DNA from 4 places in the Nonomuraea sp. NPDC052265 genome. Region 2 is predicted to be linked to each of the others. Evidence: riboswitches for the same ligand, from Rfam matches in the RefSeq annotation. Region 2 holds a riboswitch; each other region holds the start of a gene.
The links. Region 2 has a riboswitch for cyclic di-AMP ahead of ACIHAD_RS40075 (coiled-coil domain-containing protein). Riboswitches for the same ligand answer to the same signal wherever they lie in the genome.

Region 1 (7,678 bases), on a different contig from region 2:
CCTTTCGGCCATCGAGCCGTCGCCTTTCGACCGTTGAGCATCCGCGCAGGTCGCGCCCACACTGGCGGCACGTCCACGAGGGAGGAAACGATGAAGGCCTACGTCCTGCGCACGTTCGGCTCGCCCGACCAGCTCGTCCTGACCGACGTCGAGCGGCCCGTGCCGCGCGACGACGAGGTGCTGGTCCGGGTGCGGGCCACGTCCGTGCAGCCCTATGACTGGCACTTCATGCGGGGAGAGCCGTACCTGGCCCGGGTCATGGGCGGCGGGGTCGGGTTGCGCCGGCCCAGGATCGCCGTCCTCGGGGCCGATGTGGCGGGGGAGGTCGAGGCGGCGGGCAAGGACGTCACGCTGTTCCGCCCCGGCGACGAGGTGTACGCGATGTCCCTTCAGGGCGGCTTCGGCGAGTACGTCTGCCTGCGGCAGAGCGAGGTGGCGCCCAAGCCGGAGTGTCTGTCGTTCGAGCAGGCGGCGGCGGTGCCGATGGCGGCCAACACCGCGCTCATCGCGCTGCGCGACGAGGGACGCGTCCAGCCGGGCCACAAGGTGCTGGTCAACGGCGCGTCCGGCGGTGTGGGCACGTTCGCCGTGCAGCTGGCCAAGGCGATGGGGGCCCACGTCACCGGCGTGTGCAGCGGGCGGAACGCGGACCTGGTCCGCTCGCTCGGCGCGGACGACGTCATCGACCACACCAAGGAGGACTTCGCGGCGTCGGACCGGCGCTTCGACGTCCTCCTCGACGTCGCGGGCGGCCGCCGGCTGTCGGACTGCCGCCGCGCGCTGACCAGGAAGGGCACGTACGTGCTGGTCGGCGGGCCGGCCGGCCGCTGGGTGCAGCCGGCCGGCCACATGTTCGCCGCGCTCGCGTCGGCGCCCTTCGTCCCGCAGCGGATCGTCAGGGCGGACGTGGTCCGCTGCGGGAGCAACAGGGCGAACCTGCTGACGCTGACCGGGATGGTCGAGCGGGGGGAGGTCACCCCGGTCATCGACAGGACCTTCCCGTTCGGCGAGATCCCGGCGGCCGTCCGCTACCAGGAGGAGGGACACGCCCCGGGGAAGGTCGTCGTCACAGGGTCGCGGTGAGCATGGCGGGGGCGGGGGCCTTGCGGAGCTTGGCGTAGTCCGCCCAGCGCTTGACGCCCTTGGGGTCGGGGCGTACCGCGCCGACGAAGGCCTGCCTGCGCCACTGCGACAGGCGTTCCTCCTTCACCACGTCGCCGGTGTGGGGGGAGTGGACCATGTAGCCGGGCTTGGAGATCATGCCGACGTGGCCGAGGCCGCTGAAGAACACCAGGTCGCCTGGTTCGAGGTCCTTCCAGGCGATCTTCTTGGAGAAGGCGCCGTACTGCTCCGCGGCGGTTCTGGGGAGCTCGATGCCGGCGTCCTCGTAGGCCCGGAGCATGAGGCCCGAGCAGTCGTAGCCCCGTTCGCTGGCGCCGCCCCACACGTACGGGGTGCCGCGCTTGTCCATGGCGTATTCGAGGGCGACCTTCCAGGCCGGTTTCGGCACGTGCCGTTCCTGGACCTGTTTCACCTGGGGGCCGGTGAGGGTGATGGCGGGGGAGGGGTCGGCGGGAGCTGCGGGCGCGAGACCTGCGCCGCCCGCTGCCACCGCCAGGAGAATGGCGATGCTAGACAGGGGACTGTCCTTCCACGTGGCCGGCCGGGTTAGCTGACGGGCTCGGGCCTGGAAGTAGCCCTACGGCGGTGCTTCCTGGAGGGAGAGCGGTGCCGATTCGCCCCGGGGGGAGAGATGGGTCCCCGGCTCCACGCAGCGGCTGCGTGGATTAGGCTCGTCGGACTCTAACGAAACGGTCAAAAGGTCGCAATCCCCCCAAAACGGATTGTCCGGAGGTTGAGATGATGTGTTCGTCAGCCGAGACGAGCCGGTAAGGTACCGCCCATGGAGTCGCGTAACATCCGCCTGGCCGTCATCCCTGGGGATGGCATCGGCGCCGAGGTCGTAGCCGAAGGGCTCAAGGCCCTGGAGGCCGTGGGCACGAAGATCGAGCCCACCCACTACGACCTGGGCGCAGCCCGCTACCACCGCACGGGCGAGACGCTGCCCGACGCGGTGCTCGAAGAGCTGCGCGGCTACGACGCGATCCTGCTCGGCGCCGTGGGCGACCCCAGCGTGCCGCCGGGCATCCTGGAGCGCGACCTGCTGCTCAAGCTCCGGTTCGAGTTCGACCACTACGTCAACCTGCGTCCGGTCAAGCTGTTCCCGGGCGTCGAGACCGCGCTGGCCGGCGCCACCGCCGAGCACATCGACATGGTCGTCGTCCGCGAGGGCACCGAGGGCCTCTACGCCGGCACCGGCGGCGTCGTGCGGCGCGGCACGCCGCACGAGATCGCCACCCAGGAGTCGCTGAACACCGCCCACGGCGTCGAGCGCGTCGTGCGCTACGCCTTCCAGAAGGCTCGGTCGCGGCCCCGCAAGAAGCTCACGCTCGTCCACAAGACGAACGTGCTCACCTTCGCCGGCGACCTCTGGCAGCGCACGGTCAACCGCGTGGCCGAGGAGTTCCCCGACGTCACCACCGACTACGGCCACATCGACGCGGCCTCGATGTTCTTCGTCACCCAGCCCGAGCGCTTCGACGTGATCGTCACCGACAACCTGTTCGGCGACATCATCACCGACCTCGGCGCCGCGATCGCCGGCGGCATCGGCCTGGCGGCCAGCGGCAACATCAACCCCGAGCGCACCTCGCCGAGCATGTTCGAGCCGGTGCACGGCAGCGCGCCCGACATCGCCGGTCAGGGCAAGGCCGACCCGACCGCCACCATCCTGTCCGTGGGCATGCTCCTCGACCACCTCGGCCTGCACGCCGAGGCCGCCAAGGTCGAGCAGGCCGTGGCCGCCGACATCGCCGAGCGCGTCACCGGCCGCGCCGGCCGCACGACCAGCGAGATCGGCGACGACATCTCCGCGCGAGTATCCGGCTAGGACCGTCTAGCCCCGTACGCGCCTGGCGGTCCCGGAGAGGGCTGCCAGGCGCTTTTTGCGTCCAGAGGGACCGAACCATCCCAACTGCCTCTTGCCATCCCAAATGGCAAGACAATAGGAAGTACGAATACTGCTCGTGGGCAGTAGCTTTCAGAATCGCAGATTCGCAGAGAGAAGGACCGTCGTCATGACCATCGCTCAGAAGCTCAGCTTCGACGTGCAGCATTCCGACCACGCTCGCACCGCGGCCGAGCGGGAGCAGGTACTGGCGAACCCCGGATTCGGGCAGGTCTTCACCGACCACATGATCTCGATCGACTACACCGAGGGCGAGGGGTGGCACGACGCCCGGCTCCTGCCGTACGGGCCGCTCTCGCTCGACCCCGCGACCTCGGTGTTCCACTATGCGCAGGAGCTGTTCGAGGGACTGAAGGCGTACCGGCAGATCGCCGGCTCGATCGTGACGTTCCGCCCGTACGCCAACGCCGCCCGCTTCAACCGCTCGGCCGAGCGCATGGCCATGCCGGAGCTGCCGGAGGAGGCGTTCGTGGAGTCGCTGGCGCTCCTGGTCTCGGCCGACAAGGAGTGGGTGCCCACCACCGAGGGCCACAGCCTCTACCTGCGCCCGTTCATGTTCGCCACGCAGCCCGGACTCGGCGTCAACTACCCGTCCAAGACCTACAAGTACATGGTCATCGCCTCGCCGGCGGGCTCGTACTTCACCGGCGGCATCAAGCCCGTCTCGGTGTGGCTGTCGACCGAGTACACGCGCGCCGCGCCCGGCGGCACCGGCTTCGCCAAGTGCGGCGGCAACTACGCCGCCGCCTTCGTCGCCCAGCGCCAGGCCGTCGAGAACGGCTGCGACCAGGTCGTCTGGCTCGACGCCCACAAGCACGAGTACGTCGAGGAGATGGGCGGGATGAACCTGTTCTTCGTCTTCGGCAACAAGCTCGTCACCCCGGCGCTCACCGGCACCCTGCTGCCCGGCATCACCCGGGAGTCGATCCTGGAGATGGCCGACGACCTCGGCCTGGAGACCGAGGAGCGGCTGATCTCGGTGGACGAGTGGGAGTCCGCCTGCGCCGCAGGCGAGCTGACCGAGGTGTTCGCGTGCGGCACCGCCGCCGTGGTGACCCCCGTGGGCTCGGTCAGGGGCGCCGACCGCTCCTGGACCATCGCCGACGGCACCCCGGGCCCGGTGACCATGCGGGTGCGCGAGGAGCTCGTCGGCATCCAGTACGGCGCCCGCCCCGACACCCGCGACTGGATTCACAAGATCGTCTAGTGCCCCGCCAGGGGGCCGGCGTTCAGGCGCCGGCCTCCGTCAGGGCCGCGGTGTCGACGTTGACGTTCCACGGCTCGGGCAGGAACACCGGCTCGCCCAGGGAGACCACGTTCTCGCTGCGGTAACGCGTCCCGCCGGGCCCGCCGTACAGCGTCACCAGCCGCTGGAACGGGTCGATCACCAGGTAGAGCGGCACCCCGCCGCGCGCGTAACCGCCGGTCTTGACGAAGTGCACGTCGTACGTCGTGGCCACCGAGACGACGTCGACGAGCAGGATCGTCGAGGCGCCGTGGACGGCGTGCTCCTCGTGCAGGCGCGGCCGGTGGGGGACCACGGCCAGGTCGGGCACGTAGAGGTCGTGGCCGGGCCCCAGGTAGACGGAGATGTTCGGCCAGATCTCCCAGCCCCGGCCGGCCATCGCGGCGGCGAGCTGGAACAACGTCCTGGACAGGATCATGTTGTGCTGCCAGGTGCCCGGTTCGTTCACCACGATCCGGCCCTGGACCGTCTCGATGCGGAACTGGGGGAAGAGTTCGCGCACGATGCGGTAGCGCTCTTCGAGGGGCCTGACCATGCCGCCGTCCTCATGTTTTCCGGGGGTCTCCTGAGGATCACTCAGAGTAATGGCGGCACGGTTCCGGCGTCCCGTGATCTAGTGGTTCTTCCTGATCATCGTGATCCCGTCGGCGACCGGCAGCATGACCACGCTCACCCGCGGGTCCTCGATCACCAGGTCGTTGAACTCGCGGATCTGCACCGTCGTCGTCTCCGCGTGCGCCGGGTCGGCCACGTGCCCGCTGCGCAGGGTGTTGTCGGCCAGCAGCAGGCCGCCCGGCCGCAGCCGCTCGACCAGCAACTCGTAGTAACCGGGGTAGTTGTCCTTGTCGGCGTCGAGGAAGGCCAGATCGACGGGCTCGTCGAAGGCGGCCAGCGTCTCCAGGGCGGGCCCGAGGGTCAGCGAGACGCGGTCGGCCACGCCCGCCTTCTCCCAGTAGCGCCGGGCGATCGAGGTCCACTCCTCGCTGACGTCGAAGCAGTGCAGCCGCCCGCCGGACAGCCCCCGCGCGATGCAGATCGAGGAGTAGCCGGTGAACGTGCCCACCTCGACCGCCACGGCCGGGGCCGCGAGCTGGGTGAGCATGGTCAGGAACCGGCCCTGGTCGGCGGAGATCTGCATGCCGGCGCGGTCGCCCGTCGCCTCGGCGGTCTCCCGCGCCAGCTCCTCCAGCAGGGAGTCGGGCGGGGTGGAGTGGTCGAGGATGTACCGGCCCACCGCGGGGTCGAGGAGGTTCGCCTTCATGAAGGTCATTCTCTCCTCACAGCGTTCTCTCACCGTCATCAGGTACCAATGAGAGGTCCGCCGACGGCCGCCGCGCCGGGCCCGGCCCTGGCGGCTGTCCGGAGAGCGGTTCTGTCGTTGGTAGGGTCTGCGCGATCGGTGAGCTGGAAGTGGGCGGATGATGAAGCGGTTGGTTGCGGTCGTGGTCGCGTGTGCGGCGCTGGTGGTGCTGGGTGTGCTGGCCTTCTCGGAGCCGGGTGAGACGGCCGGGTCGGTACGCCTGACCAGGCAGCTCGACGGTTCGATGGTCCTGGCGGACAGGTCCAGCGACGCGCCCGTGCTCGACGTGTACGAGGACTTCGACTGTCCGATCTGCAAGGAGATGCACTCCAAGGTCGACGGCACGATCCAGAAGCTGGCCAGGGAGGGCAGGCTCAAGGTCGTCTTCCACCCCGTGACGATCTTCCAGGACGAGCCCATGCGCTCCAACTCCATCAGGGCCGCGGCCGCCGCCCGATGCATGCCGGAGGACAACTGGCTCGCCTTCAGGGACGAGCTCTACGCGATGCAGCCCGCCCCGCACGGCACGGCCTCGGGCTTCACCGTGCAGGAGCTGGTCGCGGCGGCCAGGAAGGCCGGCGCCTCGGTGGACGAGTGCGTGACCTCGCAGTCGTACGCCAAGACGCACCTGGCGGAGACCGCGAAGATCCACATCCAGGGCACGCCGACCGTCCTGCTCAACGGGCAGCAGCTCGGCAACGAGGTGTTCGACCCGGCGGCGCTCGAACGCGCCGTCACCGGCGGCGCCGGCGTGCAAGTGTAAAGGTCGTGTCCACGAGTTGAGACCGATGTGCCAGATGGTGAATCCCTGTGGCAGACTGACAGGCACCATGTTCTACAGTCTGCTCATTATCGGCAGGCGCGCTGGCTGACACAGGGACACCGCCAGCGCGCAGACCTCTCACGTCCGTGAGGGGTCTTTTTGTTTTCCAGGACACGGATCCGAAAGAAGAGACTTCATGGCCGACGACCGCTTCCACGTCTACGACACGACGCTGCGCGATGGCGCGCAGCAGGAAGGACTCAACCTCACCGTCGTCGACAAGCTCGCCATCGCGCGGCACCTGGACAGCCTGGGCGTCGGTTTCATCGAGGGGGGCTGGCCTGGCGCCAACCCCAAGGACACAGAGTTCTTCAGGCGCGCTCGAACAGAGCTCGACCTGAAGCACGCGCAGCTCGCCGCGTTCGGCGCGACCCGCCGGGCCGGTGTGAAGGCCGCCGACGACCCATTGGTAGCCGCATTGCGCGAATCCGGCGCGCCGGTCGTGACCCTTGTCGCCAAGAGCCACGACCGGCACGTGGAGCTGGCCCTCCGCACGACTCTCCAGGAGAACCTCGCGATGATCCGCGACACGGTCTCTCACCTTCGTGCGGGGGGACAGCGAGTCTTCCTCGACGCCGAGCACTTCTTCGACGGTTACAAGTCCAACCCAGCCTACGCGCTCGAAGTGCTGCGGACCGCCGCCGAGGCCGGGGCCGACGTCATCGCCCTGTGCGACACGAACGGCGGCATGCTGCCCGACGAGCTGGCCGAGACCGTGCACGCGGCCGTCCAGACCAGCGCCCGCGTCGGCATCCACTGCCACGACGACACCGGCTGCGCCGTCGCCAACACCCTGGCCGCGGTCAAGGCGGGCGCCACGCACGTCCAGGGCTGCGCGAACGGCTACGGCGAGCGCTCGGGCAACGCCAACCTCTTCACCGTCGTCGCCAACCTCCAGCTCAAGCGCGGCTTCGACCTCGTGCCGCAGGAGGCGCTGGCGGACATGACCCGCATCGCGCACGCGATCACCGAGGTCACCAACGTCACCCCCAACTCCCACGCGCCCTACGTCGGCATGTCCGCCTTCGCGCACAAGGCCGGCCTGCACGCCAGCGCGATCAAGGTCGACCCCAACCTCTACCAGCACATCGACCCGGCCGCCGTCGGCAACGACATGCGCATGCTCGTCTCCGACATGGCCGGCCGCGCCTCCGTCGAGCTCAAGGGCCGCGAGCTGGGCTACGAGCTGACCCCGGAGCACACCAAGACGCTCGTCGAGCGCGTCAAGGAGCTGGAGTCGCAGGGGTTCACCTTCGAGGCCGCGGACGCGTCGTTCGAGCT
Region 2 (7,678 bases):
CGTGACCTAACATTCCTCAACAAACTCGTGTCATAATTTGGTGGAATCTGTTGGAAGGGGTGGGCGTGCTCGCACAGCAGCGTCAGCAGACGATCCTGGAACGCGTACGCAGCAGCGGCGGCGTCCGGGTGGCCGACCTCGTGCGCGAGCTCGGCGTCTCCGACATGACGATACGCCGCGACCTTGAGGTGCTGGCCGAACGCGGGCTGCTGGAGAAGGTCCACGGCGGCGCGACGGCCCTCGGCCCCGGCTCGACCGAGGAGCCTGGCTTCACCGCCAAGTCCGCCCGCCAGCAGCAGGAGAAGGAGGCCATCGCGCGGCACGCGGCCACCTTCGTACGGCCGGGAACCGCCGTGGCGCTCTCCGCCGGCACCACCACGTGGGCGCTGGCCCACCATCTGGTCGCCGTCCCCGAGCTGACCGTGATCACCAACTCGATCCCCGTCGCCGAGGTCTTCCACCGCAACCCGCGCGCCGACCGCACGGTCGTGCTGACCGGCGGCGTGCGCACGCCCTCCGACGCGCTCGTCGGCCCCGTGGCGGTGGCGGCGATCCGCCGGCTGCACGTGGACACGCTCTTCCTCGGGGTGCACGGCATGAGCCTGCGCGCCGGGTTCACCACGCCGAACCTGCTGGAGTCCGAGACCGACAGGGAGCTGGTGGCCGCGGCGCACCGGCTGGTGGTCCCCGCCGACCACACCAAGTGGAACACGGTCGGCATCAGCACGATCGCCGAGCTGACGGAGGCCGACGTGGTCATCAGCGACGCGGGGTTGCCCGAGGAAGCACGCACCGAGCTGGCCGAACGGGCCGGAGAACTGATCATCGCGGAGGGCACGCCTTGAAGCGCACCATCACCCACCTGGCAGACGGCCGAGAGCTGATCTACTTCGACCGGCGCGACGACGCCGACCGGAGCGCGATCGACCGGCGTCCGCTCGACCCTCGGCCGGTGGCCTCCGAGCTGCGCTACGACCCGCTGACCGAGGAGTGGATCGCGATCGCCGGTCATCGGCAGACGCGTACGTTCCTGCCGCCGGCCGACGAGTGCCCGTTGTGCCCGTCGTCCGACACGCGGGCGTCGGAGATCCCGGCTCACGACTATGACGTGGTGGTGTTCGAGAACCGCTTCCCCTCTTTCTCCGGAAATTTTGGGACTTACGGTGACGTCGGCGGATTGAGTGATGTACGTCCGGGGGTCGGGCGGTGTGAGGTGGTGTGCTTCACCTCCGACCACTCCTCCTCCTTCTCCAAGCTCTCCAACGCCCAGGTCAGGCTGGTCATGGAGGCGTGGGCCGACCGCACGGCCGAGCTGTCCGGCATGGAGGGCGTCGAGCAGGTGTTCTGCTTCGAGAACAGGGGCGAGGAGATCGGCATCACGCTCCCGCACCCGCACGGGCAGATCTACGCCTACCCCTACGTGACCCCGCGCACGAAGCTCCAGCTCGGAGCCGCCTCCCGGCACCCGGGCGGCAACCTGTTCGCCGACGTGCTGGCCGCCGAGCGGGCCGCCGGCACGCGGGTGGTGGCCTCCAACAAGCTGTGGACGGCGTTCGTGCCGGCCGCCGCGCGCTGGCCGTTCGAGGTGCACGTGTATCCGCACCGGCAGGTGCCCGACCTGGCGGCGCTGTCGGAGGAGGAGCGGGCCGCGTTCGCGCCGCTGTACACCTCGGTGCTGCGGGCGCTGGACGCGCTGTTCGGGGTGGCGATGCCGTACATCTCGGCCTGGCACCAGGCGCCGGTGCGGTACGGCCGCGAGCTGGCCTACCTGCACCTGGAGCTGTTCAGCATCAGGCGGGCGCCCGGGAAGCTGAAGTACCTGGCGGGCTCGGAGTCGGCCATGGGCGCCTTCGTCAACGACGTGCTGCCGGAGGAGGCGGCACGCATGCTGCGATCACGAATCGATCACTAATTGATTTCTCCTTAAAGTCGCATGACTCGTGATCTACCACTAATATCCCGTTACACATCGGCCATAACGGTCGCTGTACGCCTAATCCCGGGCGTGTTGCCCGGGAGCCGGGGACCCATCGCATCCGGGGTGAATCCGCGCAAGTGGTAGGGACTGCTCCCGTGCCCGAACCCGTCAGCTAACCCGGCCGGCAGAGGGAGAGGAACAACCACGTGGCGGCTTCGTCCCCCGCGAGTCTTGCCATCGGTCTCATCGCCGCCACCGCCCTGCTCGTCCATCCGGCCGCCGCCTCGGCCGCGCCCAAGCCGTCCGAGGCCGAGCTGCGGGCCCAGCTCAAGCAGCTCAACGGCAAGGTGGACAAGCTCATCGAGACGTACAACCTCAAGCGGGTCGAGCTGGCCAAGGCCCAGCAGGCCGCCACCGCGGCACAGCAGCGGCTCACCACCGCCGAGCAGGCGGTGGCCACGGCCGAGCAGCGGGTCGCCGAGATCGCCCGGATGCGCTACCAGAGCGGCGACGCCTCCCTGCCGGGCTTCATGCTGACCCCGGACGGCAACGGCGCGGCCATGCTCGAACAGCTCACCGCCGAGCAGCAGGCGGTCGTCGACAGCGTGGCCAGGGCCCGCGACGACCAGAAGAAGGCCGCCGCGGCCGCCGCCGCGCTCGCGGCCGAGCTCAAGGCGGGCACGGCGGAGGTGGCCGAGCAGCGCGACGACGCCCAGGACGTCATCGACGACATCAAGAAGAAGCTCCAGGACCTCGTGCCGTTCGGTCCGGGCAAGAAGTCCGACGGGAGCTGGGCGCCCGAACTGCCGTCCGGCTCGGACAACATCACGCCGCGCACCCGGCTGATGCGCGCGCAGGTGCAGAAGAACTTCTCGCTGCCGTACGAGGTGGGCTGCTTCCGGTCCGGCTCCAGCGGCGAGCACCCGCTCGGCCGGGCCTGCGACTTCATGATGAGTACGGGGGGCACCATGCCGGGCGCCGCCAACAACGCCCTCGGCGACCGCCTGGCCGCCTGGGCGCTGAAGAACAAGGCCAAGCTCGGCGTCAAGTACGTGATCTGGAAGCAGCGCATCAACCAGGGCTCGGGCTGGCGCGCGATGTCCGACCGCGGCAGCGTCACCGAGAACCACTACGACCACGTGCACATCTCGATGAACTAGAAGCCGGTTCCGGGGTCCGCCGGACGGGACCTCGCGTCAGAGGTGAGCACGTCGCATCTGACGCGAGGAGGTGTTCAGGACGGAACCGGCTTCCTGCGCCCGTATTTCTGCGTTCGGGGTCAGTTCCGGAACCTGTCCGTCGCGGCGGTCAGCAAGTCGATCATCTCCAGACCGCCGTGCCCCTCCCCCACCACGTGCAGCTCACTCCCGGGCCAGGCCTGGTGCAGCTCCCAGGCCGTCTCCAGGGGCCCGCTGACATCGAACTTCCCGTGGATGAGCACCCCGGGCACCCCCGCCAGGCGCGCGGCGGCCTCCCGAACGAGGTCCCTCCCCCCAAGGAAGCACCCGTTCCCCCAGTAATGCGTCACCAGCCGAGCGAAGGTCATCCGAAACACCGGATCCTGAAATTTCGGACTTGGCTGGAACTGCGGGTCAAGGCTCACATGCGTGTCCTCCCACGCACACCACTCGATCGCCGCCCGCTCCCGCCGCTCAGGGTCGGCCAGCGCCTTCGCGTACCCCGCCGCCAGGTTCCCGCCCCGATCCTCCTCCGGCAGGAAGTCGCGGAACCGCGCCCACTCGTGGGGGAAGATCCGCCCGACGTCCCGCGTGATCCACTCGATCTCCCAGTCCCGCCCGGCCGTGACCGCGAACAGGATCACCTCGCTCACCCGCTCCGGATGCCGCTCGGCGTAGGCCAGCGACAGCGTCGACCCCCAGGACGCCCCCACGAGCTGCCACCGCTCGATCCCGAGATGCTCCCGCAGCCGCTCCATGTCGGCGACGAGGTGCGCCGTGGTGTTGACCGACAGGTCGGTTCCCGGTTCCCCGGCGTCAGGCGTGCTCTTCCCGCAGCCACGCTGATGGAAGACGACGATCCGGTACGCCTCGGGGTCGTGATACCGCCGCCACCCCGGCGACGCGCCCCCGCCCGGCCCGCCGTGCACGATCAGCGCCGGCTTGCCGTCCGGATTTCCGCTGACCTCCCAGTAGACGAGGTTTCCGTCACCCACGTCCAGCATGCCCTGCTCATGGGGCTCGATCGAAGAATACATAAGCGCTAATATATCTGCGTGATCCAGAGTCTCGGCACCCTGATGCGGGCCTTCCAGGAGCGCACCGACGGCGCGATCGCCCAGCTGTACGCCGACCTCGGGCTCCCCGACTATCGCCCCCGCTACTCACCCGTCGTCCGCGCCCTGGTCGAGACCGGCCCCATGACCATCCGCGACCTGGCCACCGCCATCGGCGTCACCCACTCCGCCGCCAGCCAGACCGTCACCCAGATGCGCCGCGCCGGCTTCCTCGACCTCCACCCGGGTCCCGCCGACGCCCGCCAACGCATCGTCCACCTCACCGGACGTTGCCGCGACGCGCTCCCCCTCATCGAGGCCGAATGGCAGGCCACCACCCTCGCCATCGCCACCCTGGACGCCGAACTCCCCATCCCCCTGGCCGACCTCCTCACCTCCGCCCTCCAGGCCCTCGAAGACCACCCCTTCCGCACCCGCCTCCTCGCGACCGCGCCGCTGGCCGCGTACCGCGATCAACGCAGTCCCGCGGACGGGAAGGGGCCCGTCATGTGAGACCGTTCTCACGCCAGGTCGAGCACCGCCTTGCCGTGCACGCGGCGTTCAAGGAGGGCGGTAACCGCCTCGGTGGCGTCGTCCCAGCCGCCGCGCCAGGTGATCTCGGGGCTCAGCGTACCGGCCGCGACCTGCCCGGCCAGCCAGGTCAGATCGCGGTGCAGGCCCTGGCAGTAGAGCAGGTGGAACGTCACGAGCGAGCGGTCATGGCGGTCGGCTCCGCCGAACAGCGCGCCGAACGGGAAGCTCTCTCCCTCGCCGGTGGAGTGGCCGACGGCGACCAGCGTGCCGCCCTCGCAGAGCTGGTCGAACGCCTCGACCAGCGGGACGCCGCCGAGCACGTCCAGGACGCCGTCGAGCCGTCCGCCGCTCTCGGCGGGGCCGGCGACGACCTCGTCCGCGCCGAGGGCGCGCAGCCCGTCGCCGTGCCGGTCCGGGTCGCCGGTGGCGGCGATCACGTACGCGCCGCCGAGCCGGGCGAGCTGCACGGCGTACCGGCCGACGCCGCCCGTCGCGCCGGTGACCAGGACACGCCGGCCCAGGATCGGCCCGAGGCGGTCGAGCGCGCGCAGCGCGGTGGCGCCGGCGACCGGGATCGTGCTGATCGCGCCGGGGTCCGCGCCCTGCGGCACCACCCCGATCGAGTCGGCCGGGACGGCCCGCAGCTCGGCCCAGCCGCCACCCGGGCCCAGCGTGACCACGGGCGTGCCCGCGGCGGGCCCCGAACCGTCGGCCGCGGCCTGGACGACGACCCCCGCGGCGTCCCATCCGAGCACCGTGCCCTCGGGCGCCTCCTGGAGGGCATGCCTGACCTCGCCGTAGTTGAGCGACGTGGCGGTGACGCGGACCAGCGCCTGGCCGGGCGCGGGCACCGGCTCGGGCGCCTGGCCCACCCTCAGGCCCCCGGGAACGGAACGGTCGACGATCAAAGCGCGCATGACGATGTCCTCCAAAGTGCCACTGAGGGGCATAAGCCTATAGGAGGCATGTGCGCTCCGGATACACTGGCGGACGATGACCGCCGACCCGCTGACGCTCCGCGAGCGCAAGAAGATCAAGACCAGGGCCGCCCTGGTGGACACCGCACTCGCGCTGTTCACCGAACGCGGCTTCGACCAGGTGACCCTCGACGAGCTGTGCGCGGAGGTCGAGGTCTCCAAGCGCACGTTCTTCCGGAACTTCGCCAGCAAGGAGGAGGTCGCCTCGGCCCCGCTGGAGGCCCTGTGGACCGGGCTCCTCGACGACGTCGAGCACGCGCCGCTCGGCGGCCGTCCCGTGCTGGAGGTGTTGCAGGAGGCGATGCTCGCGGCCGTGCGCCGGATGTCGGCGGACGGGCCGGATTGGGTGGCCCGCGTGCGGCTCAGTCAGGAGTTGTCGCAGCGTACGCCGTCCATCGCCGCGCACGGGCTGCAGTTCTGCGACCGCACCAGCGCGGCCTTCGAGACGACCCTGCGTACGCGGCTCGGCCTCGGCGACCGCGACCAGCGGCCCAGGCTGGCCCTCGACCTGCTGGTGGCGGCCTTCCACGCCGCCCTGCGCGGCTGGACCTCCGGCTCGCCCGAGCCCACGCTGGACGGCCTGCTCGCCGAGTTGCGTTCCGTGTTCGCCGCCGTGCCCGAGGCGGTGACGTTCACCGGCGACGGGCCGGGCAGCCGGGTCAGCCGAGCGTGAGCGGGTTGACCAGGTCGGCGTAGACCAGCAGACCGGCCATGATGATCAGCACGAACGCCATCGCGTACGTGAGCGGCAACACCTTGGCGATGTCGACGTGCCGGGGCTCGGGACGGCGCATGACCTTGGCGTAACCGCGCTTGATCCCCTCCCACAGGCCACCCGCGATGTGACCGCCGTCGAGGGGCAGCAGCGGGATCAGGTTGAACAGGCCGATCGCCAGGTTGAACCCGGCCAGCAGGCTGACGAAGGTGAACAGCTTGCTCTTGTTGGACATGTCGGAGGCCAGGATCTCGCCGCCGAGCCGGCCCGCGCCCACCACGCCGACCGGGCCCTCGGGGTCGCGCTTCTCGCCGGAGAAGGCGGCGTTCCAGACGCCGACCATCTTCTGCGGCAGGTTGACCATCGAGCCCACGACTCGGCCCGTCAGGTCGCCCATGTAGCCCGGCACCTGCCCGATGCTCTGCTGCTCGAAGACCTGGGAGGGCACGACGCCGAGGAACCCGACGCCCTTGTCGACCTTGCCCTCGTTTGTCAGGCTCGCCATGTCGCGGGCGATGAGGGTGACGTCGAGCGTCATCGGCCTGCCGTCGCGGACGATGCCGAGCTTGACCGGGCCGGCGCCGTGGCCGCGGATGAGGCGGGTGGCGTCCTGCCAGGTCGAGATCTTCTGGCCGTCGAGGGAGACCATGCGGTCGCCGACCTTGACGCCCGCCTTGGCGGCCGGGGTGCGCTCGTCGGTGGGCGCGCACGTCTTGCGCACCTCTGTGGTGGGGATCACGCACGTGTTGGTGTCGGCCGACACGATCGGGGCGGTCTTGGGCAGGCCGATGCCGACCAGCAGGATGCTGAAGAAGATGAAGGCGAGCACGAAGTTCATCGCCGGGCCGCCCGACATGATGATGATCTTCTGCCACCACTTCTTGCGGTAGAAGACGCGGTCCTCGTCGCCGGGCCGCACCTCCTCCATGGCGGCGTCGCGGGCGGTCTCGATCAGGCCCTGCCACGGCCCGGTCCCCGCGCTCCGCAGGGTGCCGGGGGCGTCGCCGGGACGCGGCGGCAGCATGCCGATCATGCGGATGTAGCCGCCGAGCGGGATCCACTTGATGCCGTACTCGGTCTCGCCCCTGCGGATGGACCAGGCGGTCGAGCCGAAGCCGACCATGTACTGGGTCACGCGCACGCCGAAGATCTTGGCCGGCACGAGATGGCCCACCTCGTGCAGGCCGACGGAGACCATCAACCCCACCAGGAAGAGAAGGATCCCGGCGACAAAGAGCCAGTTCATCTACGCGCGCTCCAGGCAGACAGACGGTCTCGACGTTCCCAGACTAGTCGAACTC
Region 3 (7,678 bases), on a different contig from region 2:
GCCCGCCTCGGCGGCCTTGGCGGACAACCCGGTGCCGGCGCCGCCGCCGATGATCAGCCGGCCCGCCTCCCGCTGGGCGCGCAGCCTCCGTAGTGCCTCGTCGCGACGCATCAGGCCCCCTTCTCGATCAGTTGGTGCAGCCGGTCGGCGGCCGCCACGGCGAACTCCGCGCTGTTGATGTCCTGGTCGCTCTGCACGACCTCGACGGGGCTGCCCGCGACGGCCGCGAGCACGGCGTCGAAGCAGGCCGCGTCGGCCTGCGGGTCGTGGAACGGGCCGCCCTCGACGTCGACGGCCGAGACGCCGCCGCGCGGCACGAACAGCGTGACCGGCCCGGAGGCGCGGGCCAGCCGCTCGCCGATCGCCCGGCCGATCTCGGCGTTCTCGGCGGTGGTGGTGCGCATGAGCGTCACGGTCGGGTTGTGGACCAGGAGCTGCCGTGACCTGAAGCGTTCCGGCACGGTCTCCATCGGGCCGAAGTTGACCATGTCCACCGCGCCCAGGCTGACGACCTGCGGGACGCCGGCGTTCCCCGCCGCGGTCAGGCGGTCGGGGCCGGCCGACAGGACGCCGCCGACGAGTTCGTCGGCCAGCTCGGTGGTGGTCAGGTCGAGCACCCCGGCGAAGTGGCCGCCCGCCGCCAGCGCCTCCATGGCGCGTCCGCCCGAGCCGGTGGCGTGGAAGACCAGCACCTCGTAGCCCAGGGACTCCAGCCGGGCCCGCGCGGCGTTCACGGCGGGCGTGGTGACGCCGAACATCGTGGCCGCGACCAGCGGTTTGTCCTGGCCGGACGGCTCGGCGCCGGCGTCGTACGAGGCGGCCATCGCGCTGATCGCGGCGGCGGCGTTGGCCAGGATGCGGCGGGAGATGGAGTTGACGCCCGCGACGTCGACGACGCTGTACATGAGCGTCACGTCGGTCTCCCCGACATAGGCGGACACGTCGCCGCTGACCATGGTCGACACCAGCAGTTTGGGCAGGCCGACGGGCAGCGCCCGCATGACCGCGGCGGCGATGGACGAGCCGCCGCTGCCGCCGAGCGCGAGCACGCCGCTCAGGCCGCCGCGGGCGTGCAGGTCCTTGGCGAGGGCCGTGGCTCCGGCCGCCATCGCCGCGAGCGCGGCGCCGCGGTCGCCCGCGCTCCTGAGCCGGTCGAGGTCGGTGCCCGCGGCCCGCGCGACGGCCTCGGCCGGGACGTCGGCGGCCAGCGCGGCGGCGCCCATCACCCCGGTGTCCATGAGGACGACGTCCTGCCCGGCCCGGATGATCAGGTCGCGGACGAGGGCGTACTCCTCCCCCTTGGTGTCGAGGGTGCCCAGCAGCAGAACCGCCATGTCAGACCTCCTACGATCGGCCCCTCGACCTTACCCCGGTGATCTCCGCGCGGGTGTCACCTGCCGGGGGCGGCGCCAGGTGGTACCAGCCGTCGCGGGACATGGCGGCCGGGGTGTGCCCACAGGCCAGGGCGAGGGCCATGACCTCGCGGACCGCGCCGCGCCATCGGGCGGCCGGGGCCGGGGTCCGCGCGGCGGACGGTCAGGGATCCGGCACCACAGCGAGCCGCCGGAACGTGCCGCGTAGGGCCGTCCGCCGGTGCCTTCGGCGGGTTCGACCGGTCACCGGCCATTCGACGGTCAGGTGGTCGGTCTCGTCGCCGCCGTGGACCGGGGCCGTGGGTCACCGGACGCCGAGGACGTCCACGCCGTGCTCGGACAGCGGGCGGGAGCCGAGGACGCGACGCTCGTCCTCCCTGATGGGGACGTCGTTGATGCTGGCCTCCCGCCTGCGCATCAGGCCGGACCCGTCGAACTCCCACTGCTCGTTGCCGTAGCTGCGCCACCACTGGCCGGCGGCGTCGCGGGACTCGTACTGGAAGCGGACGGCGATGCGGTCGCCGGTGAACGCCCAGAGCTCCTTGCGCAGGGCGTAGTCCAGCTCGCGGGCCCACTTGCGGCGCAGGAACGCGGCGATCTCGGCGCGGCCGGTGACGAACTCGCCGCGGTTGCGCCACACGGAGTCCTCGGTGTACGCGAGCGCGACGCGGTCGGGGTCGCGGGTGTTCCAGGCGTCCTCGGCGGCCTGGACCTTGATCCGGGCGGTCTCCTCGGTGAACGGCGGAACAGGCGGGCGTGTCATGCGATGTCCTCTCATACCGAGAGAACGGGCGTTCTCCCGAAGGTGTGCGCTAGCCTAGAGAACGAGCGTTCTCCGCCGCAAGCACCTGGAGGGGTGTCATGGATCACGAGCAGCGGCTGCTGGACGCCGCGGGCGACCTGTTCTACCGCCGCGGCGTGCAGGCGGTCGGCATGGACGAGATCCGGGCCGCGTCCGGGGTCTCGCTGAAGCGGCTCTACCAGTGCTTCCCGTCGAAGGAGGCGCTGGTCGTGGCCTATCTGCGGCGGCGCGACGAGCGCTGGACGTCCTCGCTCACCACGTACGTGGCCGACGCCGGCGACCGCATCCCGGCGGTCTTCGAGTGGCTGGAACGCTGGTTCGCCGAGGACGACTTCCGCGGCTGCGGATTCGCCAACGCCTTCGCCGAACTGGGCGCCGGTTCGGCCGCCGTCCGTACGGCGGTGCGCGAGCACAAGGAGCGCCTGCGCGCCTACCTGCGCTCGCTCGCCGAGAAGGCGGGCGCCGGGGATCCCGGCCTGCTCGCCGAGCAGTTGCTCACCCTGATCGACGGCGCCACCGTGACCGCGATGATCTCCGAGGACACGGGCGCGGCCCGCTCGGCCGCCCACGCCGCCGCCACCCTGGTCGACCGGCACACACACGAAAGAGCGCACCCCCCGCAGGGAGTGCGCTCTTCGCGAGAGGGAGATCAGGCGGCGTACGACGGGTAGCCGTAGCCGACGACCTGGGAGGTCGGGCGGACGCGCTCCTCGACCTTGCCGTTGCCGGTGTTGCCCTCGATCGTGGAGATCGTGCCGTCGCCGTTGTCCTTGACGACGAACCCGACGTGCTGGATGCCGCTCAGGCTCTTGCTGCCGCTCCAGGAGAAGAACACCACGGCTCCGGGCTTGGCCTCGGCGCCCCAGCGGCCGTTGGCGGCGAACCACTTGGCGTGGGAGACGGTGTAGGCGTCCCAGCCGACCTGCGGGCGGGCGCCGGTCTGCTCACCGACCCAGGAGACGAACATCGAGCACCAGGGGGCGTTCAGGTACATGGCCCGGTTGCCGCCGTCACGCGCGGCGGTCTCGGCGGCGCGCTGCGAGTCGGCGTACCACTTCTGGAACTTGGTGCCGCCGCCGTTGGCGTCCTCGGAGGTGCCGACCTGGGCGCGGGCGGCGGCCAGGACCTGGGCGGCGGTGACGTTCACCTTGCCCTTGGCGCTCTCGCCGGCGGCGTTCTTGTAGCCGACGGTGGCGACCTGCGGCTGGGCGACGTCCGACCGAGCGACGTTCGGCTGGGCGACGGCCACACCGGCGACCTTGGCGGTCTGGGCGGCGGTGTGGGCGGTGGCGTGGGTGGCGTCGGCGTTCACTGCCGCGTGCGTGCCGAGCACGCCGACGACGGCGGTCGCGCCGATGGCGATCTTGGCGAGGTCGAGCTTGCAGGCACGGTGAAGACGGTGCTTGGCCATGAGGGATTACTCCTTGTGCTTCCGTGCCGCTTGCCGGGTTAGCTGACGGGTTCGGGCGGGAAGCTGCCCTACGGCACCGTGGTGCCGATTCACCCCAATGGACGCATGGGTCCCCGGTTCCGCGCACAGGCGGATTCAGCGGTCTATGGTCAGGCAAAGGGCTGACGCATCGTCTTCCCGGGCCCAGGAAAGGGCCTGAAGGTATATGTGCGACGCCCGGACGCGGTGTATCCGCATCGACTCTGTACAACACGGGTCCCGCCAGGGTAATTCCCTGGCAATGACATCCCTACCTGGGACGACTCCCCGTTCGGCTGTGTACAACCAAGCTACCCGGTGAGTAATTCCCAGGCAAATGGAAGCCATTGTTTCGACGGTGCGTAGGAGAAACGCTACGCACCGCGAAGAAACGTTTCAGGCCACGTGCGCCTTTATCGCCACGCTCGTGAGGGCCAGCAACAATTCCAGATCGGGCTCGGCGTCGACCTGCACGGCGACCCAGGCGCGGTCGCGGCAGGCGTGGACCTGGTCGCACGCCCGCAGATGGGGCTCCAGGCGGCCGATGGCGGGGGCGGTGAGCCGTACGTGGATCTCGTCCCGGCCCGCCAGGCGCAGGATCTCGGTTCCGTGTACGGCGAAGGCGATCTGTCGCCCGGTGCCGCTGACGTTCAGCGACGGCCAGGACCGTAACTCCGCGACCGCGCGGACCACGTACGGCCCGCGTCGCGTGGGCGTCCGCCGCCAGGCGGAGATTCCTGCCACGCTCCAATGCTGGGCCACGACTCAGCCCGCCGTCAGCCCCCGTTCCTGAACCGTTATCCCCTCGTGAACGGGCGCGCCCCGGGTCTGACCGGCACGATTACGGACGCCTGACCGATACGTATTGACGCTCCACCAGGCAGCGGTTACCGTCGATTCATAACTTAAAGGAAACTTTCCTAATAGTTTCTCCAGAAGTCTCCCATCCCACTCCCCACACACCCCCCAAACGGATGTCGGAGCGACATGAAACACACCATCCTGAGCAAGGTCCTGGCAGGAGTGGCGGCACTGGCCCTGCCCCTGACCGCGGCCGTGGCCGCCCCACCGATCGCCTCCGCCGGCACGGTGGCCTTCGCGGCGGCCTGGGCCCCGTGGACCGCCTACACGGCGGGCACGGTCGTCACCTACAACGGCGTTGACTACGTCTGCGTCCAGGCGCACACCTCCCAGCCCGGCTGGGAGCCGCCGAACGTGGCGGCGCTGTGGAAGGTCTCCGGCGGCGGCGGCGACACCACCGCGCCGTCGGTGCCGGGCAACCTGCGCTCGACCGGCGTCACGAACACGAGCGTGGCCCTGGCCTGGGACGCCTCCACCGACAACGTGGCCGTCACCGGCTACGAGGTCTACCGCGGCGGCACCCTCGTCACCACCGTCACGGGCACCACGTACAACGACACGGGCCTGACCGCCGGCACGGCCTACAGCTACACCGTGCGCGCGCGTGACGCGGCCGGCAACCGCTCGGCCAACAGCAACCAGATCAGCGCGACCACCACGGGCGGCGGTGGCGGCGACGACAAGACCCCGCCCTCGGTGCCCGGCAACCTGCGCTCGACCGGCGTCAGCAACAACAGCGTCTCGCTGGCCTGGAACGCCTCCACCGACAACGTGGCCGTCACCGGCTACGAGGTCTACCGCGGCGGCACCCTCGTCACCACCGTCACGGGCACCTCGCACACCGACACCGGCCTCAGCGCCAACACCGCCTACAGCTACACCGTGCGCGCGCGTGACGCCGCCGGCAACCGCTCGTCCGACAGCAACCAGATCACCGCGACCACCACGGGCGGCGGCGGTGGCGGCGGCAACAAGGTGCTGGGCTACTTCGTCCAGTGGGGCGTCTACCAGCGCGGCTACCACGTCAAGAACATCGACACCAGCGGCTCGGCGGCCAAGCTGACCCACATCAACTACGCGTTCGGCAACGTGCAGAACGGGCAGTGCACGATCGGCGACAGCTACGCCGACTACGACCGCTTCTACCAGGCGGGCGAGAGCGTGGACGGCGTCGCCGACACCTGGGACAACGGCGCGCTGCGCGGCAGCTTCAACCAGTTGCGCAAGCTCAAGAAGAAGTACCCCAACCTGAAGGTGCTCTTCTCCTTCGGCGGCTGGACCTGGTCCGGCGGCTTCGGCCAGGCGGCGCAGAACCCGACGGCCTTCGCCGACTCCTGCTACAAGCTGGTGGAGGACCCCCGCTGGGCCGACGTCTTCGACGGCATCGACATCGACTGGGAGTACCCGAACGCCTGCGGCCTGACCTGTGACACCAGCGGCGCGGCGGCGTTCAAGAACGTCATGTCGGCGCTGCGCTCGCGCTTCGGCGCGAACAACCTGGTCACCGCGGCCATCACCGCCGACGGCAACGACGGCGGCAAGATCGACGCGGCCGACTACGGCGGCGCCGCCCAGTACGTCGACTGGTACAACGTCATGACGTACGACTTCTTCGGCGGCTGGGACGCGCAGGGCCCGACCGCCCCGCACTCGCCGCTCACCACCTGGGACAAGATCCCGATCCCCGGCTTCTACACCGACAACGCCATCCAGAAGCTCAAGAGCAAGGGCGTCCCGGCGAGCAAGCTGCTGCTCGGCATCGGCTTCTACGGCCGCGGCTGGACCGGCGTGACCCAGGCCGCGCCCGGCGGCACGGCGACGGGCCCGGCGCCCGGCACGTACGAGCAGGGCATCGAGGACTACAAGGTCATCAAGACCCGCTGCCCGTCCACCGGCACGGTCGCGGGCACGGCCTACGCCTACTGCGGCAACCAGTGGTGGAGCTACGACACGCCGAGCACGATCGGCGGCAAGATGAGCTACTCGAAGAACCAGGGCCTCGGCGGCGCGTTCTTCTGGGAGCTCAGCGGTGACACCACCAACGCCGAACTCCTCACGGCCATGAAGAACGGCCTGGGATAAGTTCGCACGTCAGGGCCGGTCCCGGGTTTCGGGGCCGGCCCTTCGCCGTGTCCGGCGCGCCGCAGGACCGAACGTGGACGCCTTGGGAGAAGCTGGTCACCGGGGGTGAACGACGATTCTCTGGGGTGGCGGGCTCAGGCGGCCCTTCTTCACGACGCCGGTGTTCGTGGTCGGCCTGATCGGGATCACGGTGCTGGTGGTCGGGCTGGACCGGTTCACCGGCGGGGGCGCGGAGCTCGTGCCGGTGCTGATCTTCCTGCCGGCGATCGTCTCGGGGCTCGGCACGGTGTGGCAGACGGCGATCGCGTCGTTGTGGGTGCTGCTGGTGGTGTCGGGCTCGGTCGCCTATCTGGGGGGCAACGTGCGGACGAACCTGGAGGTCTCCGGCTTCACCGCGGCGTTCGGGCTGATGAGCGTGGTCGGGGCGAGCTACCGGATCCAGCGCGAGGAGGAGGTGCGCCGGCTGCGCTCGGCGGCCGCGGCGTTGCAGCGGCAGCTCGTCAGGCCGCTGCCGCTGCGCTCGCTCGACGTCGTCGTGGACGGCCTCTACCAGCCCATCGAGGAGGACACGATGGTGGGCGGCGACATGTACGAGGTGGCGCCGTCGCCGTACGGGACCCGGGTCATGATCGCCGACGTGCAGGGCAAGGGGCTGCCCGCGATCGGCGCCGCGCTGGCCGTGCTGGGCGCCTTCCGGGAGGCGGCCTACCGCGAGATCAGCCTCATGGGCGTGGCCGACGCCCTGGAGGACGCGGTGATCAGGCACAACAGGTTCGCCGTGCACACCGGCGAGCCCGAGCGCTTCGTCACCGCGCTCCTGCTGGACATCGGCCCGGAGCTGGAGGTGGACGCGGTCAACTGCGGGCACATCGCGCCGTACCTGATCCACGGCGGGAACGCCGGGCAGCTCTGGCTCGGCGAGCCCGAGGTGCCGCTCGGCCTGGCGGCGCTGGCGGGCGAGCCCCGCCACGGCGCGCGTTTCGCCTTCCCGCGGGGGGCCTCGCTGCTGCTGTGCACCGACGGCGTCACCGAGGCCCGCGACCGCGACGGCTCCTTCTACCCGCTGGAGCAGCGGCTGCGTTCCTGGGCCCGCGACCCGCCGGCCAGGACCGTCGAGGCCCTGGCCGCCGA
Region 4 (7,678 bases), on a different contig from region 2:
CGCTCAGGCAGCGGGCCGAGACCGCCGCCGAGGACGCCAAGCGGCTCGAACGCGAGCGCATCGCCCGCGAGATGCACGACGTGCTGGCCCACCGCATCTCGATGCTCAGCCTGCACGCCGGGGCGCTGGAGTTCCGGCCCGACGCGCCCGCCGACGAGGTCGCCAGGGCGGCGGGGGCGATCAGGAGCAACGCCCACCTGGCGCTCCAGGACCTGCGCGAGGTGATCGGCGTGCTGCGCCACACCCCGCCCGGCGCCGCAGACCCGGTGCCCGACCGGCCGCAGCCGACGCTGGCCGACCTGCCCGCGCTGGTCGAGGAGTGCCGCCAGGCGGGCATGGACGTACGCCTCGACCTGGGCGCCGCGGACGGCGTGCCCGAGGGGCTGGGCCGCAACGTCTACCGCATCGTGCAGGAGGCGCTCACCAACGCGCGCAAGCACGCGGGTGGCGCGCCGGTGGCCGTGGCCGTGGCGGGGGAGCGCGGCGAGGGGGTCTCGGCGGAGGTGCGCAACCCGGTGTGGACGCGGCACGGGCCGCGCATGCCGGGTGCGGGCGCCGGGCTCATCGGGCTGACCGAACGGGCGGACCTGGCCGGCGGCCGGCTGGAGCACGGCGTGAGGGACGGCGAGTTCCGGCTCCGCGCCTGGCTGCCGTGGCCGCGCGAGAAGGACGGGGACGAGGGTTGAGCGACGGAGGGCCGATGGACGCGCCGATCAAGGTGCTGATCGTGGACGACGACGCGATGGTGCGGGCGGGGCTGTCGATGATCCTCGGCGGCGCCGCGGACATCGAGATCGTGGGCGAGGCGGCCGACGGGGCCGAGGTGCCGCCGCGGGTGGCCGAGCACCGGCCGCACGTCGTCCTGATGGACATCCGCATGCCGGGCGTCGACGGGCTGACCGCGACCGAGGCGCTGCGCCGCACCGCCTCGCCGCCCGAGGTCGTGGTGCTGACCACGTTCCACGCCGACGCCCAGGTCGTGCGGGCGCTGCGCGCGGGGGCGGCCGGGTTCCTGCTGAAGGACATCCCGCCCGGCGACCTGGTCGACGCCATCAGGAGGGTGGCCGCGGGGGAGCCGATCCTGTCGCCCGCGGTGACGCGGCAGCTCATCGCGCACGTCTCCGACGGGGGCGGGCGCGACCGTACCGAGCGGGCGCGGGGGCTGCTCGGGCGGCTGAGCGAGCGGGAGCGCGAGGTCGCGCTGGCGGTGGGGCAGGGCAGGTCGAACGCCGAGATCGGGCGGGGGCTGTTCATGAGCGTGCCCACGGTCAAGGCGCACGTCTCGCGCATCCTGACCAAGCTCGACCTCAACAACCGGGTGCAGATCGCGCTGCTGGTCTACGACGCTAGCGGGTGAGCAGTTCCTCGATGGCGGCCCGGTGGAGCACCAGGTCGTCGGGGTCGTCCGGCATGGGCTGCTCGCCGAAGTGGACCCTGCGCTGCCACACCCTGGCCATGATGATGCCGTGGCGGAGGGCGGCGTACATTTCGTAGAAGTCGAGGTCGCGGGGCTCGTAGCCGGTTATTTCGCGATATTTCTGGCATACGTCGGCGCGGCGCATGAAGTCCGGCATGCCGGGCAGGCCCATCGTGACCGCGAGGTCCTGGAAGAAGCGGTGCAGGAAGATCATCCAGGAGACGTCCAGCTCGCGCGGGCCCACGGCGGCCATCTCCCAGTCGAGCACCGCCACCGGCGTGAAGTCCCGGTACATGATGTTGCCGATCCTGGCGTCTCCCCAGGTCAGGACGTCGGGGCCGGGGTCGTCCGGCCAGTGTGAGCCGAGCCAGTCGAAGGCCCGTTCCAGCACGGGGATCGGCCGCTCGGCGTGCGCCCACCGGTAGTAGGCGCGCTGGGCCTCGACGTGGGCGCGCAGGCCGTCCGTGCCGCCGGGGGCGAGCGGGCCGAGCACCGCGACGTCCTCGCCCGTGTACGGCGTCTCGTGCAGCGCGGCCATGAGCCCGACGCTCGCGTCCTGCAACCGGCGTCGGTCACCGGGGGAGGCGTCGTGCAGCCAGCCCCCGAACGTGTACGGCATGACATCGGGCGGCACGTCCCCCTCGGCCTGCTCCATGACGAAGAACGGCGTCCCGAGCGGCCCGGGGTCGGGCTCGAACCACAGCGGCCTGGGCGCTGGGATCCCAGCTTTCTCCCCGGCCAGTCGCATGATCTCGAACTGGGCCCGCAGATCGTAGGAGGGGAACACCGGAACGGCCTCCTCCGCAGGTGCGAGCCTGGCCACGCACCGCCGGGTCTCCCCGCCCCACGTGGCGGTGAAGAAGAGCGTCTCGCTCGACATGCCGTTGCCGGAGGGGCGCGACAGTTCCGAGACCGTGGCGTCCCCGCCGACCCGGCCGCGCAGCCAGGCGGACGCGCGCCCGCGCAGTTCCTCCAGGTCACGGGTGGACGTGCGCATCTGTTCCGTCACCGCTCACCTCCACACCGGACGGCTGCCCCGGCTCAGTCGTATACCCCCTACCAAGCGCTTGTCTAGGTTCAAGGGACCGTTACGGTCAGGTACGCAAGAGCCGTACCCTTGTCTGAAAGGGCATGTCACGAAGGGACAAGTGGGATGAGTTCAGCGGGTGAAGGCCTGTCTCGCCCGCTTCCCGAGCAGGTGCGCCTCAACGTCGTCGACCTGGCGGCGCAGGTCCTCGGGACGATGCCCGCTGTCTCGGTGCCGCCGCCGCTGCGCGGCATCGCCAAGTTCGACCCGCGCAAGCGCGCCAAGCTGGGCAGCGCGCCGATCGCCGCGCAACTGGAGAACGACAAGAAGTTCCGCGAACTGGTCGCCGAGTCCGTCGCCGCCGGATGGCCCGAGCTGGTCGCCGCCCTGGCCGAGGGCAGTGTGCCGCCCGCCGCCGACCCCGTGCTGGTGGCTGCCGCAGCCTATCTCACCAGGCCGCCCGGCTGGGCGGAGATGATCGAAACCGCCCGCGCCGACCTGGAGCAGTCCGCCGTGGCGGCCGAGGGGTCCGAGCGGGAGGAGGCGGTGACGCGGCTGCGCGAGCAGCTCGCCGCGCAGAAGACCGCCGCCAAGGAGGAGGCCGACCGGCTGCGCGAGCAGATCAAGGCGGCCCGCGCCGAGAACTCCGACCTGCGGCGCAAGCTCCACGACGCCCGCGAGCGGGCCAAGGCCGCCACCCGCAGGTCCGAGGAGATGGAACAGGCCGCCGACGACGCCCGGCACGCCGCCTCCACCGCCGGCAACGCGGGCGAGGCCGAGCTGCGCCGCCTGCGCGAGCGGCTGGCCGACGTGGAGAGGCAGCTCGAAGCGTCCCGCCGGGCCGCCCGCGAGGGCCGCAGCATCGAGGACGCCCGCATCCGGGTGCTGCTCGACGCGCTCCAGGACGCCTCGGCCGGGCTGCGCAGGGAGCTGGCGCTGCCCACCACGATCAGCAAGCCCGCCGACTCGGTCGCGGCCAGCACCGGCGAGCGTCCGGGGGTGCGCGGGGTGCCCGCGCGGGCCCTGGCCGACGACGACCCGCAGCTCCTCGACCAGCTCCTGGCGTTGCCGCAGGTCCACCTGATCATCGACGGCTACAACGTCACCAAGACCGGCTACGGCACGTTCACCCTCGCCGACCAGCGCAACCGGCTGATGACCAACCTCGGCGGGCTGGTCGCGCAGACCCGCGTCGAGGTCACGGTGGTCTTCGACGGCGCCGAGCTCAACGCGCCCGTGCAGGTGGTGGCGCCGCGCGGGGTGCGGGTGCTGTTCAGCGCGCCGGGGGAGATCGCCGACGACCTCATCCGCCAGCTCGTCCGCGCCGAGCCGCCCGGCCGGGCCATCGCCGTCGTCTCCTCCGACCGCGAGGTGGCCGAGTCCGTACGCCGGATGGGTGCCAGACCGGTTCCGTCGGCTTTGCTGCTGCGCCGGTTGGGCCGTGCATAAGTTACGAATTAGCACTTTTGGCAAGACCCCGCCCGCCACTTCTGTACTATTTCGCCCCAGGTGTAATCCCTGGGAGGCGACGCTGTGAGGTTTGGCCGGGTGACGGTGGCCGCGGGTCTCGCGATCGGACTGATGACGGTCCCGATGGGTGCGGCGCTCGCTGATCCCAAGCCCACTCTCAAGCAGGCCAAGGCCAAGCTGGAGAAGCTCAACGACAAGGCCGACAAGGTCGTCGACCGGTACAACACGGCGACCGAGGAGTACAAGAAGGCCAAGAGCGCCTACACCAGGCTGAACGACCGCTACAAGCAGAAGCTGCAGACGGTCGCCGACCTGCGGGCCGAGATCATCAGGGTGGCGGTGGACTCGTACAAGATGGGCGGGGACGTCGCGTCGCTGCCCGGCATGGTCGGCGCCGACGCCCCCGAGAACCTGCTGGCCGGGCTGGCCATGGCAGGGCAGCTCTCGCGCGAGCGGCTGGAGAAGCTGGCCGCCTTCGACCGCGAGAACAAGGGGCTCAAGGCCGAGCGCGACAACGCCGAGGCCGCCCTCGCGGACGCCGACAAGGAGCGGGACGCCGTCCAGAAGGAGCGCGCCGAGGTCCTGAAGCTGGTCGGCCAGCAGAAGAAGCTCCTGGACAAGCTGGGGGCGTACAACCCGGGCAACCCCAACAGCACCGGCATCAAGTACACCGGGCCCGCCTCGGGCAGCGCGGCCGCCGTCCTGCGCTTCGCCTTCGCCCAGGTCGGCAAGCCGTACATCTACGGCGGCACGGGCCCACGTGGCTACGACTGCTCAGGACTGACCCAGGCCGCCTGGCGTGCGGCCGGCGTCTCGTTGCCGCGTACGACGTGGCAGCAGTGGGCCTGGGGCGCCGGCCGCAAGGTGGACATCAAGAACCTCCAGCCGGGGGACCTGATCTTCAGCGAGGGGCTCGGGCACGTCAGCATCTACGCGGGCGGGGGCAAGATCGTGCATGCGCCGCAGACGGGCGACGTCGTCAAGGTCGTCCGCCTCGCCGACTACGGCCGCTCCCTCGTCGGCGCCATCCGCCCCTGACGCCCCTCCCCACCCTTGTGAATCCCGCCCCACTACCAACCCCAGTGGGGCGGCCCCAGCAGGATGGCCAGTGCGACGGCCGCAGTAGGACGGTCCCCACCTCCGGCCCAAGTCGAGCACCCCGAGGCACGTCCAGGCTCCCGTTCCAGCACCCGGCCCACCGTCCGCCCTCCTGGCCGTCAGGGTGGAAATGAGAGCCACAACGGGCCGTACGGGTGTCCTCAGCGCGTCCCCTGCCGTCCGGCCGCACGGGAGCCACTCCCCATAGCGGCCCACTCCCATGCCGCCCTGTCCCGGGCCGCCTGGCCTCGCCTCCACTCTCCCCGCCGCCCAGGCCCGAGCCTCAGACCGGCTGTCCACAGCCTCGCGCCTCTCCGCCATCACCCGTGTCGAGGACCCGCCGTCGCCTCCCAGCCCGCTCCGTCCGCGTCCTCGGCCACGGGGGTCGGAGCGCCTTGTACGCCGCCCCAAGCGGCCGACCTTGTTCCTCTCGCGTGGGAGCCATGTCGAGCCCGGCTGCTTTCGGGAGCGGGGGCGGCATGTCCGGAAGTCGGTCGTCCGCAGTCGCTGTCCGGTCGTGTTCGGGCGTTGTCAGGGTGGGGGGATGAAGGGGACGAAAGGGGTGAAAGGGTCCTGACAACCGGGTGTGGCGGGAAGTGTGAGAAGGGTCACATTCAGGTAACGACGCCCTCCGCTCCAGCAGGGGTTTCGCTCCTTACTTCCACCTTTATCTGATCTTTACAACCTGACTCCCCTTTTGCCAAATCTTGACCCTTCGGCGTAGTTTCTGGCGTCGCGGTCAGCAAGCCATGCGAGCCGCGACCCGACATCGGAACCCCCGATGTGGACAAGATAAAAATCCGTCGGTCGCCGCCGATATCCCCATTGAGACACATCGATCGGGTGGCGACCTGCCGAGTCCGTGCAGCCAGGAGGCACGGAGCCGGGGACCCAAAGATCCCGTCATCCCCCGGGATCAGGGGTGAATCAGCGCTTAGCGCGCTGTAGGGCGACTTCCAGGCCCGAATCCGTCAGCTAACCCGGTAGGCGTTCGTGGAAGACACAAGGAGAAATCCTGTCTACCTCTCTGCACAACCCCCGTCTGTCCCGTCTTGCCCTGAGGGGCGTCGCACTCACGATGACCGTGACGGCCGGAGGTGCGGTCCTCCATGCCGTGCCGGCCGGGGCGCAGACGGTTAGCGAATCGGCCGTCAGGCTCACCGCGGTGTCCAGCACCGCCAAGGCGGCCACTGCCAAGTCGGCCAAGTCGGCGAAGAGCGCCAGGTCGGCGAAGGCGGCGAGAGCCGCTCGGCAGACGTCGAAGGCCCGCAGGGCCGTCGTCGTCGCCAAGCACCAGATCGGCGACCCGTACCGGTACGGGGCCACGGGTCCTGGTTCGTTCGACTGCTCCGGACTCGTCCAGTACGCCTGGAAGAAGGCCGGGGTGCGACTCCCGCGCGTGGCGAGCAGCCAGTTCGCCCGCATCAGGCACAAGGTCTCCTGGCGCCATCTCAAGCCGGGCGACCTGGTGTTCTTCAACGGGCTGGGCCACGTCGGCATGTACGTCGGCCACGGCAAGATGATCCATTCGCCGAGGACCGGCGAACGGGTGCGCATCGACAAACTGGGCGGATGGCGGAAGTCGTCGTTCGTCGGCGCGGTGCGTCCCGGCGCGTGACAACAGGCCCCGCCCGGACCCTCCCCGGTCCGGGCCGGGGCCTGTCGCATGTCCGGCCTCGGGAACATGTCCGCCTCGGGAACATGTCCGGCGTCGGGAACATGTCCGGCGTCATGAACAGGTCCGGCCTTGTGAAGGCGGCGCATGCCCGGCCCTGGTGAAGGGGTCGTGAGGGCCTCCGGGCCGACTAGCATCGGGCCGTGTCCTCGCAGGTGCGTCCGTTCCTCCGCGGTCCGCGTCTGCTCCTGCCCGTCCTGCTGCTGGCGGCGGTTCTCGTGGTCGCCGACGCGCCGCCCGACACCGTCCTGCCCGCCGGGGCGCGGGGGTCGTGGGGCGACGGCGGTCAGGTGGCCCGCGGCGGACGGTCCGTGGTCGTGGGGCATCGCGCCGAGCCCGGCGTGCTCGCCGATCTCGCCCGCCGCGCCGACCTCGCCGGACGGCGGGTGTCCGAGGTGCTCGGCCGGCCGGTACGCGCGGTGGTCGTCGTACCGGACACCGACGCCGAGGCGGCCACGCTGGCGGGCACGGGCCCGCTGGACGGGCTGGCCGCGGTGGCCGACGGCGCCAGGGTGATCGTCGTGCCCGGCTCCTTCGCGCGGCTCACCCCCACCGGACGTGACGTCGTCCTCACCCATGAACTCACCCACGTCGCCGCGGGCACCGACCGGCTGCCCGTCTGGCTCTACGAGGGATTCGCCGACTACGTGGCCTACCGCGACGCCGGGCTCCCCATCAGGACGGCCGCCGCCGAGCTCGCCGCCGAAGTACGGGCCGGCAGGCTGCCGAGCGAGTTGCCCGGACCTGCGGCTTTCGCCCCTACGGCCGCCGATCCCGGACGGCTCGCGCGGGCGTACCAGGAGGCCTGGATGGCGTGTCGCTTCCTCGCAGACCGGTTCGGTGACGGGACCCTGGTACGGCTCTACCGTGATGCCCGCGTGGCCGGCGTCGATCAGGCGCTCGCCTCCGTGGGGCTCACCGCCGAGACACTGGCGGCACGGTGGCGCGAGTACGTACGAGAGCAGCTCGCGTGAAGGGGAGGCAGATGAGC

Region 1: it holds a riboswitch for cyclic di-AMP, as region 2 does, so the genes downstream of both, ACIHAD_RS17935 (C40 family peptidase) here and ACIHAD_RS40075 (coiled-coil domain-containing protein) in region 2, are expected to answer to the same signal.
Region 3: it holds a riboswitch for cyclic di-AMP, as region 2 does, so the genes downstream of both, ACIHAD_RS22940 (CHAP domain-containing protein) here and ACIHAD_RS40075 (coiled-coil domain-containing protein) in region 2, are expected to answer to the same signal.
Region 4: it holds a riboswitch for cyclic di-AMP, as region 2 does, so the genes downstream of both, ACIHAD_RS10320 (C40 family peptidase) here and ACIHAD_RS40075 (coiled-coil domain-containing protein) in region 2, are expected to answer to the same signal.

Annotation. Positions count from the first base shown of each region.
Region 1 is NZ_JBIUBJ010000005.1:221,393-229,070, forward strand. Features, by position in the region: gene ACIHAD_RS17930 (NAD(P)-dependent alcohol dehydrogenase) at 91-1,083, shown strand; gene ACIHAD_RS17935 (C40 family peptidase) at 1,067-1,612, opposite strand; cyclic di-AMP (ydaO/yuaA leader) riboswitch at 1,643-1,804, opposite strand; gene ACIHAD_RS17940 (3-isopropylmalate dehydrogenase) at 1,904-2,950, shown strand; gene ACIHAD_RS17945 (branched-chain amino acid aminotransferase) at 3,138-4,235, shown strand; gene ACIHAD_RS17950 (Uma2 family endonuclease) at 4,258-4,809, opposite strand; gene ACIHAD_RS17955 (O-methyltransferase) at 4,888-5,535, opposite strand; gene ACIHAD_RS17960 (DsbA family protein) at 5,693-6,337, shown strand; gene cimA (citramalate synthase) at 6,534-7,678, shown strand, end outside.
Region 2 is NZ_JBIUBJ010000022.1:13,685-21,362, forward strand. Features, by position in the region: gene ACIHAD_RS40065 (DeoR/GlpR family DNA-binding transcription regulator) at 66-845, shown strand; gene galT (galactose-1-phosphate uridylyltransferase) at 842-1,912, shown strand; cyclic di-AMP (ydaO/yuaA leader) riboswitch at 1,981-2,119, shown strand; gene ACIHAD_RS40075 (coiled-coil domain-containing protein) at 2,125-3,078, shown strand; gene pip (prolyl aminopeptidase) at 3,198-4,133, opposite strand; gene ACIHAD_RS40085 (MarR family winged helix-turn-helix transcriptional regulator) at 4,152-4,664, shown strand; gene ACIHAD_RS40090 (zinc-binding dehydrogenase) at 4,673-5,602, opposite strand; gene ACIHAD_RS40095 (TetR/AcrR family transcriptional regulator) at 5,679-6,335, shown strand; gene ACIHAD_RS40100 (M50 family metallopeptidase) at 6,322-7,623, opposite strand.
Region 3 is NZ_JBIUBJ010000007.1:225,828-233,505, reverse strand. Features, by position in the region: gene ACIHAD_RS22960 (phosphoenolpyruvate hydrolase family protein) at 1-111, opposite strand, end outside; gene ACIHAD_RS22955 (Tm-1-like ATP-binding domain-containing protein) at 111-1,334, opposite strand; gene ACIHAD_RS22950 (DUF1348 family protein) at 1,678-2,136, opposite strand; gene ACIHAD_RS22945 (TetR/AcrR family transcriptional regulator) at 2,235-2,846, shown strand; gene ACIHAD_RS22940 (CHAP domain-containing protein) at 2,825-3,586, opposite strand; cyclic di-AMP (ydaO/yuaA leader) riboswitch at 3,600-3,737, opposite strand; gene ACIHAD_RS22935 (luciferase family protein) at 4,001-4,348, opposite strand; gene ACIHAD_RS22930 (glycosyl hydrolase family 18 protein) at 4,592-6,547, shown strand; gene ACIHAD_RS22925 (PP2C family protein-serine/threonine phosphatase) at 6,708-7,678, shown strand, end outside.
Region 4 is NZ_JBIUBJ010000003.1:178,626-186,303, forward strand. Features, by position in the region: gene ACIHAD_RS10295 (sensor histidine kinase) at 1-686, shown strand, start outside; gene ACIHAD_RS10300 (response regulator) at 701-1,357, shown strand; gene ACIHAD_RS10305 (phosphotransferase family protein) at 1,347-2,426, opposite strand; gene ACIHAD_RS10310 (NYN domain-containing protein) at 2,571-3,893, shown strand; gene ACIHAD_RS10315 (NlpC/P60 family protein) at 4,026-4,952, shown strand; cyclic di-AMP (ydaO/yuaA leader) riboswitch at 5,855-6,017, shown strand; gene ACIHAD_RS10320 (C40 family peptidase) at 6,178-6,630, shown strand; gene ACIHAD_RS10325 (hypothetical protein) at 6,831-7,661, shown strand; gene ACIHAD_RS10330 (M48 family metallopeptidase) at 7,673-7,678, shown strand, end outside.